Regions from separate parts of the Mesorhizobium sp. LNHC209A00 genome, predicted to be linked through region 2. Evidence: riboswitches for the same ligand, from Rfam matches in the RefSeq annotation. Region 2 holds a riboswitch; the other holds the start of a gene.

Region 1 (5,924 bases), on a different contig from region 2:
CATGGCGCCGTCGCCGATGACGGAAATGACATTGTTGCGGCCGCCTGAGAGGTCGCGGGCGGCGGCCATGCCGAGGCCGGCCGATATCGATGTCGAGGAATGGGCGGCGCCGAACGGGTCATATTCGCTCTCGGCTCGGCGGGTGAAGCCCGACAAACCGCCTTCCTGGCGCAAGGTGCGGATGCGGTCGCGACGGCCGGTCAGGATCTTGTGCGGATAGGCCTGGTGGCCGACATCCCAGATCAGCCGGTCATCGGGTGTGTTGAAGACATAATGCAGTGCCACCGTCAGTTCGACCACGCCAAGGCCGGCACCGAGATGGCCGCCGGTGCGGGAAACGGCATCGACCAGTTCGGCGCGAAGCTCAAATGCCAGTTGTGGCAAGTCGCTCTCGGCCAGCCTGCGCAGATCGGCCGGGACGCGAACCCTATCGAGAAGCGGCGTATGCGGCGTTGCGTTCACGTTGGGCCCAGACTTTCTGTTCATCTGCGGGATAGGCCGCCGGCAGGCGAAAGTAAATGCGTGTCGCTGACGCGGACGCTCAACCCTTCGATCCGCTCAACCTTCCGGCAGCGGGATGAATTCTTTCTCATCACCAGGAACGATATCGAAGCGGCCGGTCTTCCATTCCTGCTTGGCCTGCTCGATGCGCTCCTTGGACGAGGAAACGAAATTCCACCAGATGTAGCGCTTTGAGCCAAGCGAGGCGCCGCCGAACAGCATGAAATGCGCCCCGGTCGATGACGATATGACGATCTCGTCGCCGGGCCGGAACACCAGCAGCCGTTCCGCCGGAAAGACATCACCCGAAATCGAGACCTCGCCCTCCAGCGTGTAGATGGCGCGCTCCTCGGCATCGGCCGAGATTTTGACGCTGGCGCCGGGCGCCACCAGCAAATCTGCATAGAGTGTTTCGGTATCGGCCCGCACCGGAGACCGCAAGCCCTGGAACTCACCGATGACGACGCGGCCGCTGACGCCTTCGGCGTCGATTTCGGGAAGCCGCAGCGCCGCGGTGTTCTCGAACACCGGTGCCACCTCTTCCTTGCCGTCCGGCAGAGCCAACCAGGTCTGCAGGCCGGAGATCGACATCGGCGCGCCGCGCAATTCCTGCGGCGTGCGCTCGGAGTGGACGATGCCGCGACCAGCCGTCATCAGGTTCACGTCGCCGGGCTCGATGACCATCTCGGTGCCCAGCGAATCGCGATGCCTGATCTTGCCGTCGAACAGATAGGTCACGGTCGACAGGCCGATATGCGGGTGCGGACGGACATCGAGCGCCTGGCCGGCGCGCATGATCGCGGGACCCATTCGATCGAAGAAGATGAACGGCCCGACCAGGCGCCGTTTGGCGGTCGGCAAGGCGCGACGCACCTCGAAAGCGCCAATGTCCTTGGCGTTGGGGATGACCATCAGCTCGATCTGGTCGCTGGCGAAGGCATCGCCGGCCTCAGGGTCTTTGCCGGGGAAGAAGCTCATGAACTCTCCTCGTCAGCGGTCAGCGGGCGCGTGGGCATATCAGGCGAACCGGATCGCCGCTTTTGCTTTTAATTTGGCCGCCACCTCTTCGCGATTGCGCGGATGCTGGTGGGTTTCGAGGGAATCGAGCAATTCGCGTGCGGATGCGGCGATGGCTTCGACCGCATGATCGAACGCATGCTGGTTCTTGGCAGAAGGCCGCGTCGTGCCGCTCAGCTTCCCGACAAACTGCAGTGCCGCGTCACGGACTTCGTCGTTAGTTGCCGGCGGATCAAAATTGAACAGGGTCTTGATGTTTCTGCACATCGCTTCCGTATCTCCTCTTGTCCGTTTCAATCGGGACGAACTGTATCCTCAATGATGATCGTGTCCAAAAATCGGTAAGGCTGCTCCGGACTCAGTCCGCGTCGAGCGGCTCGGTTCCAACCGGCTTGCCGTCGCGCGACAGCCTGATCTTCTCGACCTTGTCCTCGGCGGCCTTCAGCAGCCGGTCGCAATGGACCTTCAGCGCCTCGCCCCGCTCGTAAATCCGGATAGACTGGTCGAGCGGCACGTCGCCCCGCTCCAGATCATCGACGATCTTCTCCAGTGCGTCGAGCGCCTGTTCAAAGCTCATCGCCTTGACGTCTTCGTTGATCTCACCGGTCATCATTCATCCTTTCATCAGTCGCCCGACATGGGCGGCGACCGAAAATGCCAATCCCTGCAGATCGTAGCCGCCCTCGAGCAGGCTGACGAGCCGGTTGCCGCCGTGGATTGCGGCGCGCTGCATCAGCTGGCCGGTCGCCCAGTCGAAATCGTCCTCGGTCAGATTGATTTCCGCCAGCGGGTCGCGATGGTGCGCATCGAAGCCGGCCGAAATGACAATCAGATCCGGCGCGAAATTGTCGAGTGCCGGCAGCACGCGCGACAGGAACGCATCACGAAACACCTCGCTGCCGGTCCGAGGCGCCAGCGGCGCATTGACGATGTTGCCGGCGCCGGTCTCGCTCTTCGCGCCCGTGCCGGGATAAAGGGGCATCTGGTGCGTCGAGCAATAAAGCACCGAGGGATCGTCCCAAAAAATATCCTGCGTGCCATTGCCGTGATGCACGTCCCAGTCGACGACGGCGACGCGCTCGGCGCCGTGCTTCTTCTGCGCGTAGCGGGCCGCGATTGCCGCCGTGTTGAAGAAGCAGAAGCCCATGGCAGTGGTCTTTTCGGCATGGTGGCCGGGCGGACGGGCGGCGACGAAGACATTGTCGGCGCGGCCCGCAAAGACGTCGTCGACGGCGGCATTGGCGGCACCGATCGCCGTAATCACCGCCTGCCAGCTTTTCGGGCTGGCGGTGGTGTCTGCGTCGATGCGGGCAATGCCTTCGTCGGGGATGGCGGCGCGGACACGCGCGACGAAATCGGCGGGATGCGCGTAGAGGATGGTCGCTTCGTCGCCTTGCGGTGCCTCGACGCGGTCAAGCGCGGCAAAAGCTTCGTCGTCGAGCACGCGCTCGATGGCGCGCAGGCGGTCGGGCCGCTCGGGGTGACCGGGCGGGGTGATGTGTTCGAGAAAGATCGGGTGCGTGTAGAGACGAGTTGCCATGCCCCCTATCTAGTGCCCCGGCGCCGTGATGGCCATGCGTTGCGGCTTGATCGCTGGGGAAAATCGAACCTGCGTCCATTCATGTCGCTGCGGGCATTGGCGTCGTCGGCCCTTCGGAGTAAGACTGCCGCTACTGCCTGGTGCCTGCTGGTCTGTTTGTTTTAGCCGCATTCCGCGACGCCAAGTGTTTCCACTTGGCTACAAATGCTCTGGCGGGAGAATCGGGAACACGGTTGAACTCCGTGGCGTGCCCAACGCTGTGAGGGGGACCGCGCCGGTAGATGCCACTGTCGATGACGGGAAGGCACCGGACGCGGGTTGATCCCGAGCCAGAAGACCGGCCTGGCAGGCATCGTCATCCGCATGGTCAGGCGGATGGCATCGATTGCAATCGCAAGGGGACACGCGATGCGGGAAGCCATGACCGCTCAAATGGGCGATGGATTTGACCAGAGTGCGCGCGACGCGGTTTACCGTGCCATGTTTACGCGGCGCGACGTCCGCAGCCATTTTACATCGGAGGCGATCGACGACGAGGTGCTGGCGCGGCTGCTGCTTGCCGCCCACCACGCGCCATCGGTCGGCTTCATGCAACCCTGGAACTTCATCGTCATCCGCGATGCCGCGCGGCGGGCGGAGGTGCGCGACCTGTTCCTGGCCGCGCGAGAACGGGAACTGCCTGAAATAGAGGCAGAACGGCAGGCGCTCTACCGCAAGCTCAAGCTCGAAGGCATTTGCGAAAGCGCGCTAAACATCTGCATCACCTGCGACCGCGAGCGCTCGAAAGGCTCGCCATTGGGGCGGTGGCACAATCCGGAGATGGATCTCTACAGCACGGTCTGCGCGGTGCAGAATTTCTGGCTGGCCGCGCGTGCCGAGGGCGTTGGGGTCGGCTGGGTCAGCATCATCGAGGCGCAAGCGCTGAAAAGCCTGCTGGCGATTCCCGATCACGTGACGCCGATCGCCTATCTCTGCGTCGGCCGCGTTTCCGAGTTCGCACCGAAGCCGGACCTCGAAACGCATGGCTGGGGCCGGCGGCTGCCGCTGCCCGAGCTGATCATGAGCGAGACTTTTCGCGGGCAAGGCGAAGCGCCGCTCAAATCAGCAGTGGCGCGCCTCGGCACCGTCGCCGGTGCGCCCGCGAGCCCGGCCGATCAGCTCGTCGCGCCGGCCGTGCCCCAGCGCGAACCGCCGAAAGTGGAGAGCGCCTTGTCCTTGAGTTCCCTGAACTTCGACGAAGCTTCGGCCAGCCTGGCGTCCCAGGCGGCATCGGGCACCTGACCCTCGATGGTCTTAAAATAGACCTGCATCAGGCAGGCAATGGCGAAGGGCTCGATGAAGGCCGCCTTGAAAGCCCAGGCAAAGACGATTGCCAGCACGAAAGCCCAGCCGGCGAGCTGCCCGGGCATGACGTAAAGAATAGCGGCTGCCGGAGCGAGCATCAGCAGGAAAATCACGAACGACACGGCCCACATGATGACCGCCAGCCAGACGGCGTTCTTGACCATGGTCTTACCGTTCTGGGCGTAGAGCACGACGCCTTGGCGCGCGGTTTCGAACGGCGAGGACGAATTGATGCGGATGTTGTAGCCAAGAATGATCTCGTCGACATAGGTCAGCGACAGGCGAATCACAGTGTTGAGGAACGAAACCAGTCCGCTCAGCCCAGGAATAGGCAGGAAGGCCGCGATGCCGCCGAGCAGGCCGGTGATGGCGCGGATGGCGCCCTTGACCAATTGGTCGACAACAAAAAGGATGTTGGCCTCGGCAAAACGCTCGGTCACGATCTCTTTTGCGTAGGCGATCTGGTTCTGGCCGTCGGGAACATCATGGCCGTCGATCAGATGCACCATGACGGCTATATGGCCCGCTTTGACGACGTAGAGGATGTATTCGCGGATCCAGTAGACGGCGATCGAGACGATGCCGAAACCGACCACGCCGCCCCACATCGCAAAAGACAATGGTCCGTCGGGATCGGTGGAAATATGGCCGACGCCATAGCCGACGGATGCGCCGGTGCCGGTTGCCATGATGTAGGCCAGCGTGATGCCGAAATAGACGATCATGCGAAAGACAATGAAAGGCCAGGTCCGCATCATGATGGACACCGACCTGCCGATACCGAAATCCCACATGCCCGAATCTCCCCTCAGAGATGGCTGCCGAGGATGCGCTCAAACCGGCTATTGTCAATTGCAGGTGGTGGCGGGACTGCCATGGAGGTTCATCTTGAAAGCGCTTCCGGTTTTTTCAGCAGGCCTTCGAGCAATTGCTTGAACGCGGCCACCACCATTTTCGAGGTCGCTTCGGGATCTGGCGAATTGGCGATCCGCTGCGCAGCCTGGCTGCTCGCCCCATTGATCAGCCGCGCTGCCGACTCCGGATCGACGCCGGGGACGACCACCCCCTCCCCTTGCAGCGCGGTCAGATGATCGGTCATTGAACCGACGCAGGCATTGGCATTCGACCACTGTGCCGGATCGCCCAGCACAGCCGGACCATCCCGGAACATGATGCGCTGGATTTCCGGCTCCAGCGCCATTTCGATATAGGTAGTGCATTCGTCGACGAAATGCTGCCAGCGGGTCGGCGCCCGCGACGCGACCTCATTCACCCGGGCCGCCATTTCCGCGTCGATTTCGGCGATAACCGCCTCAAGCAGCCCCTTCTTGTCGCCGAAGTGATGATAGAGGGCGCCGCGCGTCAGCCCGGCCGACGCGGTGAAATCATCCATCGACGCTTCGGCATAGCCGATGGTGCCGAAAGCCTGGCGCGCCGCGGCAATCAGCTTGGCGCGTGTCTCGGCAATCATCTCCTTGCGCGGTCGATGCATGCTTCTGGCCTTATCTACATACGCGTCGTA
Region 2 (5,924 bases):
CATTGTGTCCCTCCCTCCGTCATCTTGTCGTCGGTCTTGGCAGTGCACGTTGCTGCAAGATCGGACAGATGCGCCCTGAAGTCCGCAGTCTGGTCGTTGTTGAAGAGCCGATCAAGAGCGGCTTCACCTTCGAGCGTTTCGAGCATGCAGCCGCAATAGCTCGAACAGAAGGTTGCGTTGCGCATCTGCTCGCACGAGCGCTGGCAGGTTTTGAGGAAATTGACCTGCGGGGTTTCGACCTGCGCCGGCATCACTTGCGAGAACAGCCAGACGCAGCCGATCAGCAGCGGCTGGTGGATCAGGTAGAAAGCCAGGCTGTGGCGTCCGATGAAGACCAGCGGGTTGGACCAGCCTCCGGGCGCCAGGTTGGCCAGGCGTGCCCTCATGCCGGAAGTGGAAGCGATTTTCGCCACTGCAATTCCCGTAAGCACGGCGCCGAACCAGGGGAACAGCGGAACGTAGTCGTTGGAGCGCGGATTGATCGCCGACAGGCCGATCCACCAGAGCCAGGGATGATCGAGGGCCTCGAAGCGCAGGTAGACTGGCGCCGCGATGACGAGCGCGGCGACGGCAAGCGTCAGCAGCGCCGGCAGGCGCAGGAAGGCGAGGCCGAGCAGGCTGGCGAGCGCGATCTCGTGCAGGATGCCGAAGAAGATGAACCCGTCGGGCGTGGCGATGCGGGTGACGATCGAAATGGCGACCGCCGCGCCCGCGACCATGGCGAACCGCTTCCAGAAGCCGTTCCAGCGGATCTGTCGGCCATGGGCGAGATAGAGGCTGACGCCGACCAGGAACAGGAAGGTCGATGCGATGCAGCGGGCGTAGAATTTCCACCAGCCGAAGGCGGTCAGGCCGGGATCGGTGTAGCCGAAGAATTCCAGGTCCCAGGTGAAGTGATAGCTTGCCATCGCGATCAGCGCGATGCCGCGCAAGATATCGATGGCGACGATGCGCTTCGATGGCTGCGGGACGGGTACGGTCGGCGTGTGGATGCTCATGGTCTCGCGATCTGATTCAGCCCTTCCAGGACGACTATCACGGTTGCACCGGATAGAAGAAGACCGGTCGCCTTGGCCTGCACCGCGCGGCCGGATCCGCGCCTGGCGCTGGGTTGGGCCAGCGCGGAAAAGCCTTTGACCGGCTTCGCTTTTTGCCGGATGTGCGTCGGTTTCCTCTTAATGGGCCTGAAATGTCCACGGCAGATTTGACGCCGCGATTCTGCTTTGGGGAAGCAATGTCCACCCATGTTCGCCATCCGATCTGGCTTTCGGCCCTCAAGGCCGCGGATGCGCGCACCTTCGCTTCGCTTTACGCGGTCGAATCCTTCGCCCGCGCCATGGTGTCGAGCGTCATACCGATCCAGGCCTACGAGATTCTCCACAACGAGCAGATCGTCTCGATACTCTACACCGCCGTGTCCCTGCTCGGCCTGTCGGTGACCTTGTTCATGCCTATGCTGATCCGCCGCTTCGCGCGGCGCTGGGTCTACACGGCGGGCGCCTGCCTGCTCGCCATCGGCTCGCTGTTCTTCCTCACCCACACGCTCGCCGGGCAACTGGCCGGGATGCTGTGCCGGGTGATGGGCGCCAGCGCGCTGTCGATCACGCTCAACCTCTACATCATGGATCACATCCGCAAGACCGATTTCATGCAGGCCGAATCGCTGCGCATGGCGTGGTCGATGGTTGCCTGGACGGGTGGACCGACGCTCGGCATTTTTCTCTATACGCGCTTCGGCATTTATGCCGCGCATGGCGCGGTGGCGGTGTTCGCCATGGCCTTGCTGGCGCTGTTCTGGACCTATCGGCTGAGCGACAACCAGTCGATCCGCCCGGGCAAGACACGACCGGCCAATCCGCTCGCCAATATCGGCCGCTTCGTCGCGCAGCCGAGGCTCAGGCTGGCCTGGCTGATCGCCTTCGGCCGCTCCTGCTTCTGGACGACCTTCTTCGTCTATGGACCGCTGTTCATGGTCATCACCGGCGAGGGCGAATTGGCTGGCGGCCTGCTGGTCTCGGCCGGCAACGCGCTGCTGTTCATGGCGATCTTCTGGGGCAAGGCGGGAAAGCGCTTCGGCGGCCGCAGGACCATGACATTTGCCTATTTCGCCATGTCGGCGACGTTGCTGGCGGCCGGTGCCGTGGGCGTAACCGTGCCGCTGCTCACCGGCGCCTTCCTGCTGTGCGGCGCCTTCTTCACGATCGCGCTCGACGCGCTGGGTTCGACCGCCTTCATGCGCTCGGTGCGCTCTTATGAGCGCGCGCAGATGGCTGCGGTCTACCGCACCTATCTCGATTTCTCCGAACTGACGCCGCCGCTGGTCTATTCGGTGGTGCTGGCCTTTTTCGGTCTGGGATCGGTGTTCGTCACGCTCGCACTACTGGCCGCGTTTTGCGGCTTCGTGACCTGGCGATATCTGCCGAAGTCGCTGTAGGTATGTCGATATTCAGGTGATGCCGGCCTGCGAACGGCAGGTTTGCGCGCTTCCGGTAATCACGTACCCGAAAGTACGTTCCGTTCCGGTTCTCGACCTCCGCCCTTCTCGGCTTGGCCTGACCTGAATGTCGACAGACCTCATGTCACCGCGGCATGGCGCTCGCGCACCCAATCGTGGAAGCGGTGCAGGTCGTACTCCTCGGGCATCAGCACGCCAGCTGTATGACGCATCGAGCGCAGCCCCTTCTGGTTGACCTCGCAGATCGCCGCGTCCTCCTCCAGCACCTGTGTGCCGAAGGCGACGATGTTGTCGATGTCGGTCTCGGCGAGCGCCTCGGGCGCGAACAGCCATTCTGCGGTCAATTCGGTCTGTTCGGGACCGAGCGGCGTAAGCCGCACAGTCCTGACATAGTCGACATGGCCGACGATGAACATGGACGGCAGGCTGGTGGCATAGGTCTGACCGGCGCTGCGCTCCGCCGGCGTCAAGCTCGGGAAGACCGGCCCGTGCGTCTGCCCATCACGCGACCATGTCTCAGCCCCGGCGCGCAGGCCGCCTGAAAATTCCGGCGCGTCATTGTCGGCGTGGCGGAGCCATTCGGGATCGTCATGCCGGCTCATCAGGCCGCGGCCATAGATCGGCACCAGCCGCGACAGGTCCTTGTGGACGCCCGGGCAGTGCAGGCACTCGTTGAAGTTTTCCCAAAAAATCTTCCAGTTACAGTTCATCACCTTGTGCAGCACATGGCCCGATACCAGCGTTTCCAGCGGCCAGTTGCCGAGATCGCCGGAGGCTGGGTCGAAGGAGGATTGCGCCGAGCCGGCGTCATCTTCCGCCAGATTGACGAAGACGAAGCCCCGCCACACCGAGAGCGCGACGCGATAAAGCGGATGATCGGCCTTGTCGAAGCCGTCAGGCAGCGATTTCGACGGCACGCGCACCAGATCGCCACGCAGCGAATAGGACCAGGCATGATACGGGCAGGTGATCAGCCGCGCCTTCAGCCGGCCCTCGCTTTCCTGGCAAAGCTGCGAGCCGCGATGCCGGCACGTGTTGTGGAAGGCACGCAACTCGCCGGTGTCGTCGCGCAGCACGAGGATTTCCTGCATACCGACGCGGAAGGTGCGGAATGCCAAAGGCTGGGCAAGATCGGCCTCGCGGCAGACGAGCAGCCAGTCCCTGTACCAGATGGCGTCGAGATCGCGCTTATAGTTGTCCTGGTCCCAATAGGCCGATGAGGGCAGCGTCGGCTCGGTTCGAGTCAGGCCGTTATAGGGCTCGCGCTCGCTGGCATTGGGCTGCATGGCTGGCTTCCCGTGAGGGTGCCAGCCGACACCCGGCCATGAAGTTTGTCAATCGGGACGGGGTGAGGGCAGCTTCGCCGATACGACGCTCCTGCGCTGGCGGTTGTCGGAATTTGGTTTGCCGGGCGCGGCGAATTTCCCTATAGTCGCCGATGTCGTCGGTTCCTTTTTGGAGCCAAGAGGGAATGCGGTGCGGGGAGGAATTCCTGCCCAATGCCGTGGCTGCCCCCGCAACTGTGTGCGGTAGTCCTCTCCATATGCCACTGAAGATTTTTCTTCGGGAAGGTGGGGAAGGGCGCTTATCCGCGAGCCAGGAGACCTGCCGGCGACAGGAAACTGACTTCGATGCCCTCGGGTGGAGGGCGAAAGGACAAGACATGACTACCGCTTCCGTCTCCCTCGGCGCCTCCGTCTCCTCGCAGTCGCGTTTCATGCAGCTCGCGCTCGCGGCGCTGCTCGGCATCTTCGTCGTCGGCTTTGTCGGCTTCTCGCATATCGATGCGGTCCACAATGCTGCCCACGACTATCGCCACTCGATGGCGTTTCCCTGCCACTAACGAGGATCCGACATCATGAATCTGTTTCGCAACGTCGTGTTCGTCGCGGCGATCGCGGGGCTTGTGGCCGGTGTCGTTCTCGCCTGCATGCAGGCCTATGCCACCGTGCCGCTGATCCTCAAGGCCGAAGTCTACGAAAAGGCCGGCGGCGGCCACCACCATGATCACACGGCCGCACCAGCGGCGACCAATGACGCGATGAGCACGGTGGCGCCCGCTGGGAATGCCACGAGCTCTGCCGCGCCCGCGGGCACCGATGCCATGGCACCGGCGGAGGAAGACGAAGGCTGGGCGCCGGCCGACGGTTTCGAGCGTTTCGCCTTTAGCGTGGTTGCCAATATCGTCACCGGCATCGGCTTCGCGCTGGTCCTGGTCGCGGTTTCCGAGTTCTTCGGTGGCGTCGGCAACTGGCGCCAGGGCGTGTTCTGGGGCTTGGCCGGCTTTGCCGTGTTCACACTGGCACCGGGCCTCGGACTGCAGCCGGAACTGCCGGCAATGCCGGCGGCCGATCTTCTGCCGCGCCAGATCTGGTGGACGGCAACGGCGGCCGCGACCGCGATCGGCCTAGGCCTGATCGTGTTTCGCAGATCGTTGCCATTGACCATCCTCGCCGTCTTGCTGATCGTCGCGCCGCATGTCGTCGGCGCGCCGCAGCCCGACAGTTTCGAGACGCCGATCCCGGAAGGCCTGCACCATCAGTTCGTGGTGGCGGTGACGGTGACCAATCTGGTCTTCTGGCTGGTGCTGGGCGCGATCGTGGGCGTGGTGCGCCGGCGCTTCACCGGCACGGCGACCAGCATGCGCGACAGTTTTGCCTGATCGCGGCAGGCTGACCTTCATCATCGGTGGTGCGCGCTCCGGCAAGAGCGCGCACGCCGAAACCCTGGTGACGGCATTGGCCTCGCCATGGGCCTATATCGCCACGGCGCAAGCTTATGACAACGAGATGCGCGAGCGCATCGCGCTGCACCGCTGGCGGCGCGGTGAGGGCTGGTCGACCATCGATGCGCCACTCGACCTCGCCGAAGCGCTGGAGGCGTCGCCGGACGGTCAGCCGGTGCTTGTCGACTGTCTGACGCTGTGGCTGACCAATCACATGCTGGCCGATCACGACGTCGATGCCGCGTGCCGACGGCTGGCGGACGTGCTGTCTCGGCCGCGCGGACCGTGGTTCGTGGTGACGAACGAGGTCGGGCAGGGCATCGTGCCCGACAACGCGTTGGCGCGCCGGTTTCGCGATGACGCCGGCCGACTTAACCAGCGGGTCGCGGCAGTGGCCGACACGGTGCTGCTCATGGTGGCGGGGCTCCCGCTCAAGGTGAAGTGAAATGACCGACGACAAGGATGAAGAACGCCATCGCGCCAAGATGGCCAAGCGCAAGGCGGTGCAGGACGCCGAGGTTGCGGGCAAGACGATGGAGAAGGGATTGCTGATCGTCAACACCGGTCCCGGCAAGGGCAAGACCACGGCCGCCTTCGGTCTCGCGCTGCGCATGCTCGGCTACGGCAAGCGCGTCGGCGTCGTTCAGTTCATCAAGGGCAAATGGCACACCGGCGAGAAGGACGCCTTTGCCGCCTTTGGCGACCGCGTCGTCTGGCATGCAATGGGCGAGGGTTTCACCTGGG

The links. A riboswitch is a leader RNA that binds a small molecule or an ion and turns the genes downstream of it on or off. The one in region 2 is predicted to bind cobalamin.
Region 1: another riboswitch for cobalamin. It lies ahead of bluB (5,6-dimethylbenzimidazole synthase); the one in region 2 lies ahead of X739_RS164180 (CbtB domain-containing protein).

The regions. Positions count from the first base shown of each region.
Region 1 covers NZ_AYWT01000004.1:73,373-79,296, forward strand. The annotation lists gene dxs (1-deoxy-D-xylulose-5-phosphate synthase) at 1-486, opposite strand, end outside; gene X739_RS153820 (pirin family protein) at 559-1,479, opposite strand; gene X739_RS153815 (DUF2277 domain-containing protein) at 1,519-1,785, opposite strand; gene X739_RS153810 (exodeoxyribonuclease VII small subunit) at 1,877-2,128, opposite strand; gene X739_RS153805 (histone deacetylase family protein) at 2,132-3,058, opposite strand; cobalamin riboswitch at 3,237-3,419, shown strand; partial or broken gene bluB (5,6-dimethylbenzimidazole synthase) at 3,491-4,096, shown strand; gene X739_RS153800 (hypothetical protein) at 4,213-5,196, opposite strand; gene X739_RS153795 (TetR/AcrR family transcriptional regulator) at 5,286-5,894, opposite strand.
Region 2 covers NZ_AYWT01000001.1:334,650-340,573, reverse strand. The annotation lists gene X739_RS164160 (isoprenylcysteine carboxylmethyltransferase family protein) at 1-3, opposite strand, end outside; gene X739_RS164165 (DUF1624 domain-containing protein) at 1-998, opposite strand, end outside; gene X739_RS164170 (MFS transporter) at 1,235-2,434, shown strand; gene X739_RS164175 (aromatic ring-hydroxylating dioxygenase subunit alpha) at 2,575-3,741, opposite strand; cobalamin riboswitch at 3,884-4,083, shown strand; gene X739_RS164180 (CbtB domain-containing protein) at 4,119-4,298, shown strand; gene X739_RS164185 (CbtA family protein) at 4,314-5,117, shown strand; gene cobU (bifunctional adenosylcobinamide kinase/adenosylcobinamide-phosphate guanylyltransferase) at 5,110-5,625, shown strand; gene cobO (cob(I)yrinic acid a,c-diamide adenosyltransferase) at 5,627-5,924, shown strand, end outside.